Regions from separate parts of the Pararhizobium sp. LjRoot235 genome, predicted to be linked through region 1. Evidence: predicted binding sites of a transcription regulator. Region 1 holds the regulator's gene; the other holds the start of a gene.
What was found. The regulator PhoB, encoded in region 1, activates phosphate uptake and scavenging genes when phosphate is short. The targets are predictions, from matches to a motif close to TGTCATNNANCTGTCAT.

Region 1 (3,290 bases):
CTGGATCGGCTCGATCAGGATCGCGGCGGTTTCCTCCGTGATGGCCGCTTTCAGCGCCGTCATGTCGTTGAACGGAACCTGATAGAAACCCGGCGCCTTCGGACCGAAACCCTCGAGATACTTTGCCTGACCGCCGGCCGCGATGGTCGCCAGCGTCCGGCCGTGAAAGGCGCCTTCGAAGGTAATGATGTGGAACTTTTCCGGATGCCCCTTGGAGAAGTGATAGCGCCGCGCGGTCTTGATCGCGCATTCCAGTGCTTCCGCACCCGAATTGGTGAAGAATACCTTGTCGGCAAAGGTGGCTTCAGTCAGCCGGCGGCTCAGGCTTTCCTGTCCGGGAACCTCATAGAGATTGGAGAGATGCCAGACCTTGTCCGCCTGCTCCTTCAGCGCCGAAACGAGGTGCGGATGGGCATGGCCGAGCGAATTGACCGCGACACCGGCGGCAAAATCGAGATAGCGCGTGCCATCCTCCGCAACCAGCCAGACGCCTTCGCCGCGCTCAAACCGCAAGGGGGCGCGGGCATATGTGTCATAAAGCGGCGTGGCATCGGCCATGGCGCATGTCTCCTCAATCATCACGGTGATTGTTTCGGTTGGCTCAGCTCGGACTGAGGTCAGCCCTTAAAAAATCAAAATGCCGCCTCGCGGCGGCAAAATCACTATCTTCATTTCGCACCGCAATGTCAACAAAAGCCGGCAATTTGCGGCAATTCACGCCGCCATCGCGACATCGATTTTTTTGACCGCACGCTCTTGCAAAAATGCCACGCATGCCAAGCAAGTTGGGGAAAACTCGAAAATCGATTCGCTCGGATTCCGGGGACTCTTGTCAGCGAGTCCCCCTACCTCTACCTTAACAACTAATTACTAGAACGCATGCGGCGGACCTAGTCACCAAAAGAGTTATCGCGTTTCAGCCTCGGAGTCCGTCCGGGGTACGGTGGAGGATTCGACCATCACCAACGCTGTGAATGGAGAAAAGACCATGAACTGGACTGACGAGCGGGTCGAGAAACTCAAGAAGTTGTGGTCAGAAGGATTGAGCGCGAGCCAGATCGCCGCGCAGCTCGGCGGCGTCAGCCGAAACGCGGTCATCGGCAAGGTGCACCGGCTTTGCCTGCCCGGCCGTGCCAAGGCTGGCGGCAGCACGGCAACCACCGCCCGCGCCAAGCGTCCGGCGACATCCGCACCGCGCGCGCCGAACTACGCTGCGCGCGTCACCAACCGCACCGTGACACGCACCACGGGCGCCACCGTCATGAAGGAAGAGGTGGAAATCGACGCCATTGAGGACCAGTACGTCGCACCGGTCAGCAACGTGGTCGTGCCGATGTCCCGCCGCCTGGCGCTGACGCAGCTTACGGACCGCACCTGCAAGTGGCCGATCGGCGACCCGATGAAGGAAGAGTTTCATTTCTGCGGCAATGACTCGCCCGATACATCGCCCTACTGCACCTTCCACGCAAAGCTGGCCTATCAGCCTTCCGGCGAACGCCGTCGGGCTCGGTGAACGCCGCAAACCACTAAACATAAAAAGGGGCCGGCCGGCCCCTTTTCCGTGTTTCACTCAAGTGCAGTCAGCTTTCCAGGGAATAGCCCGCGCCTCGCACGGTGCGGATCACATCCTGCATGTTGGAGAAGTTCAGCGCCTTGCGCAGGCGGCCGACATGGACGTCGACGGTGCGCTCGTCGACATAGATGTCGTGGCCCCAGACGCCGTCGAGCAGCTGCGAGCGCGAAAAGACGCGGCCGGGCGAGGTCATGAAGAATTCCAAGAGCCGGAACTCGGTCGGTCCGAGGCGGACCTCGCGGGTCTTGCGGTGAACGCGGTGGGTTTCGCGATCGAGCTCGATATCGCCGCATTTCAGCAGCGTCGACAGCACTTCCGGCTTCGCGCGCCGCAGCATCGCCTTCACCCGCGCCATCAGCTCCGGCGTCGAGAACGGCTTGACCACATAGTCGTCAGCGCCCGTGGCAAGGCCGCGGACCCGCTCGCTCTCTTCACCGCGTGCCGTTAGCATGATGATCGGCAGGCGCTCGGTTTCGGAGCGTTGACGAAGCCTGCGGCACAACTCGATGCCGGAGACGCCCGGCAGCATCCAGTCGAGGATCAGGAGATCCGGCAGGCGCTCCTGCAGCCGGATTTCCGCTTCGTCGCCGCGGTTGATCGTATCGACTTCAAAGCCTTCGGCCTCAAGATTGTAACGCAGGAGAACGCTCAGCGCTTCCTCGTCTTCGACAACGGCAATTCTTGGCAGCATGCGGTCTCAACTCCTTGACGCCTTGCCCTCATTGCAAGGGGCTCGTCCGGCGGCCCGAAAGCCGTCGGGCAGTCAAATGCCTAGATTTCACTTACCTATTTCCGATCCGGCGCGGCGATCAGTTGCCGATCGCGCCGACGGTATTGGCGGTATCGTCCTTCGGACGTTCCCCGGCCGGCTGGGAGCCGGTCGCCATGTAATAGATCGTTTCGGCGACATTTGTCGCATGGTCGCCGATGCGTTCGATATTCTTGGCGCAGAACAGAAGATGCGTGCACGGCGTGATGTTGCGCGGATCTTCCATCATGTAGGTCAGGAGCTCGCGAAACAGCGACGTGTAGATCGCATCGATTTCATTGTCCCGCTCACGGATGCTGTTGGCCTTTTCCGGCGACCGCGACGCATAGACATCGAGCACTTCCTTCAGCTGCATCAGCGCGAGTTCGGCCAGGTGCTCCAGCCCGCGAGCCAGCTGCCGCGGCAAGCTGGCGCTCGAAACGGCGATCACCCGCTTGGCCGTGTTCTTCCCGAGATCGCCGACACGCTCAAGATCGGCAGCAATACGGATGGAGCCCATCAGTTCGCGCAGGTCGGATGCGACCGGCTGGCGTCTTGCGATGGTGACGATCACCTTCTCGCCGATCTGGCGTTCGGCCTCATCCATGATGGCGTCGTCGGAGATGACCTTCTGGGCGAGCGCGAGGTCCGCGTTGACCAGTGCCCGCACGGATTCGGCGACCATCTGCTCGGCAAGGCCGCCCATCTCGGAGATGCGCCGGTTCAGGTATTTGAGATCTTCGTCATAGACGGAAGCAATGTGCGTGGACATGATCGTTTTTCCTTGTGTTCATGGTCCCGGTTCAAAGCGCGCCACCGCTCCCTACATCGGAAAGCGGCAAGATATGCGTCAGCCGAAGCGGCCCATGATGTAATCCTGGGTGCGCTGGTCATCCGGATTGGTGAACATCTTGTCGGTATCGTTCTCCTCGACCAGATTGCCGAGATGGAACATGGCGGTGCGTTGCG
Region 2 (3,290 bases), 1.8 Mb from region 1:
CGGGATCACCTCGCCGGAAGGACCGTGCGCACCGGACGGCACGGTCGTGTTGCGCCAGCGCGACAGGCTGTAGACCTGCATCTTGTAGAGATCCTTGATCGGGTTAAAGCCGCCGTTCATGTCGCCGTAGAGCGTCGCATAGCCGACCGACATTTCCGACTTGTTGCCGGTGGTCACCACCATCGAGCCGAACTTGTTCGAAAGCGCCATCAGGATCGTGCCGCGGGTACGGCTCTGCAGGTTTTCTTCGGTGATGCCCGGTTCCGTGCCCTCGAACATCTCCGAAAGCGCGCTCATGAAGCCCTGGACCGGCTCCTCGATCGGGACAATATCGTAGCGGCAGCCGAGCGCCCTGGCACAATCCTCGGCATCCCTGAAGGAATCCGACGACGTATAGCGATAGGGCAGCATCACGGTGCGCACGCGCTCTTCGCCGAGCGCATCGACGGCGAGCGCCGCGCAGATGGCCGAATCGATGCCGCCGGAGAGGCCGATCACGACGTTCTTGAAGCCGTTCTTGTTGACGTAGTCGCGAAAGCCCAGCATGCAGGCGCGATAATCCGCCTCTTCCAACTCCGGCAGGCGCGACATCATTCCAGGCGTGCAAACCCAGCCGCTCTCCTGCTTTTTCCATTCCGAAATCGATACGGATTCTTCGAACTGGCTCATCTGGAAGGCGATCTGCCGGTCCGTATTGACGGCAAAGCTTGCGCCATCGAAAACCAGCTCATCCTGGCCGCCGAGCTGGTTGGCATAGAGCATCGGCAAGCCGGTCTCAATCACCTGGTGGATCACGACCTGGTGGCGGACGTCCATCTTGGCGCGGTAGTAGGGGGATCCGTTCGGCACCAGCAGGAGCTCGGCGCCGCTTTCGGCGAGCGTTTCACACACACCGAGCTCGCCCCATATATCCTCGCAGATCGGGATGCCGAGCCTCACGCCGCGGAAATTGACGGGTCCGGGCATTGGTCCCTGATCGAACACCCGCTTTTCATCGAATTCGCCATAGTTCGGCAAATCCACCTTGTCGCGAATCGCGATCACCTGCCCGCCGTCAAGGACCGCGACTGCATTGTAACGCCCCGTCTTGTCCTGCCGCGGAAACCCGATCACGATCCCCGGTCCGCCATCGGCGGTGTCCGCCGCCAGCGCATCGACTGCCTTGCGGCAGGCCTTCAGGAATGCGGGTTTCACCACCAAGTCTTCCGGCGGATAGCCTGAAATGAAGAGTTCCGTCAAAAGAAGCAGGTCGGCCCCGTGGCGGGCCGCGTCGGCGCGGGCTTCGCGCGCCTTGGCAAGATTGCCGGCGATATCGCCAACAGCAGGGTTGAGCTGGGCAACGGCGATGCGGAACGTGTTCGAAATGGTCTTTTGCTCGGTCATGAAACAGGCCCGTACTTTTTCTTGCTGTCGCGGATGCGGCGGCACCCGGGGAGATATCTAACGCATTCCGCGCCAAAAAAACCCGTGCCTGCCGTCAAAATAGAAAAAAAGCGCCGGCTCGGGATCTGGGCCCCACGGCACAACCGCAGGACCGCGCCAGCGTGCGCGTTTCGCGCATCGAATCCGGACGGAAAAGGCACAGAGAAAGCCTTAACCGGCTTATTCATCCTCCATTCAAGATGACATCTGTATGACATTGAGACGACAGTTTTGTGAAAATTGGAGAAGGCCTTGGCCAATTTTGAATCGGCAGTCCATGCTGCCACCGCCACCGAGGTCTATGGCCCCTCTATCGCGTTCGGCGCCCGCTACGGCAAAGTGTTGTCGATCGCAGGACGCCTTTCTCTGTCAGTGCTGCTGTCGATTACTCTCATCTTCGCCGTTGAGTGGATCGCGCGTAGTTCGGCCTCCGAGACCGTATCGTATTTCCTCGATCCGGTGCGCCCGGCATGGACGACGGTCGGCGTCTTTTTTCTGTTGTTCCTGGCATTCGACGCTGCATTCGGGCGCGAAAACTACAGCGTTGTCCTGATCGCCCCGCTCGCGCTGATCCCGGCGCTCGTCAGCCGCCAGAAGCAGATTTTTCTTTCCGACCCGCTCTATCCGACCGATTTTCTCTTCGGGCGCCAGATCATGGAACTGATGCCTGTCCTCGTGCGCGACCGCCCTTGGACCGCCGCCGGCATTGTCGTCGGCCTCATCGCCTCGATCATCGCCCTTGCCTGGCTTGCCCGTTTCGCCTGGCGCCGCTTTCCACTGTTGGCACGCCGCCAGCGGCTGGCGCGGCTGGCGGTCGCCCTGCCGATGCTTGCCTCCTTCTACCACATCATGGACTACAACAATTTCTCCTGGGTGCGCGATCGTCTGCAGGTCATCCCGATCATGTGGGACCAGACGGAAAACTATCGCCATAACGGCTTCATCATGGCGTTCGCCCTCAACCTGCCGATGGCAAACGTCACGGCACCGGCAGGCTACATGTCCGATGCCATCGACAAGATCCCGACAAAGCCGGTGCCGGCCGGCACGACGCATCGCGGCAAGCCGGATGTCATCGTGCTGATGAGCGAATCCTTCTGGGATCCAACGCGCCTGCCGAACGTCAAGCTGTCGCCCGATCCGATGCCGACCATTCGCAAGATGCAGTCCGGCAACGTGTTTTCGCCGGAGTTCGGCGGCATGACCGCCAATGTCGAGTTCGAAGCACTGACGGGCTTTTCGAACGCCTTTCTGCCCTATGGCAGCATTCCCTACCAGCAGTATATCCGCAACCCGATCCCGTCGCTGGCCACCTTCTTCCGCGGCGAAGGTTATGTCGCGCGCGCCGTTCACCCATTCCAGAAATGGTTCTGGAACCGCAGTGCCGTCTACAAGGCCTTCGGCTTCGAACAGTTCCGGTCGGAAGAGAACCTGCCGGCCATGCAGAAGCGCGGCATGTTCGCCTCGGATGAGGCGCTGACCAAGGAAATCATCCGCGAAGCCGATCAGCTGCGCGATCCGTTCTTCTTCTTCACCGTAACGCTGCAGGGCCACGGCCCCTATGAAGCGAACCGCTACGCGAAAAATACCATCAAGGTGGAAGGAAACCTTCCGGAAGGCGACCGGCAGGTGCTGGCGACCTATGCGCAAGGGATCAAGGAAGCCGACGACAGCCTGAAGATGCTGATGGATTGGGCAAAGGAACGCGACCGCGAAACGATCATCGTGCTCTTCGGTGATCACCTGCCGCCGCTCAACACGGTCTACCCGAATACCGGCTACATGAACGACGTCACGGCCTCGCGCAAGGGCTCGCTCGAGCAGATGAAGGCGCAGCACGAGACGCCGCTGGTGGTCTGGTCGAACAA

Region 2: a site for PhoB is predicted at 1,623-1,639, ahead of ACSQ2Z_RS10215 (LTA synthase family protein). Genes of this name have one in related genera too.

Annotation. Positions count from the first base shown of each region.
Region 1 is NZ_CAXUSP020000001.1:3,978,674-3,981,963, forward strand. It holds gene ACSQ2Z_RS19535 (aspartate aminotransferase family protein) at 1-558, opposite strand, end outside; gene ACSQ2Z_RS19540 (GcrA family cell cycle regulator) at 989-1,513, shown strand; gene phoB (phosphate regulon transcriptional regulator PhoB) at 1,581-2,264, opposite strand; gene phoU (phosphate signaling complex protein PhoU) at 2,383-3,093, opposite strand; gene pstB (phosphate ABC transporter ATP-binding protein PstB) at 3,172-3,290, opposite strand, start outside.
Region 2 is NZ_CAXUSP020000001.1:2,146,429-2,149,718, reverse strand. It holds gene ACSQ2Z_RS10220 (NAD+ synthase) at 1-1,383, opposite strand, end outside; gene ACSQ2Z_RS10215 (LTA synthase family protein) at 1,675-3,290, shown strand, end outside.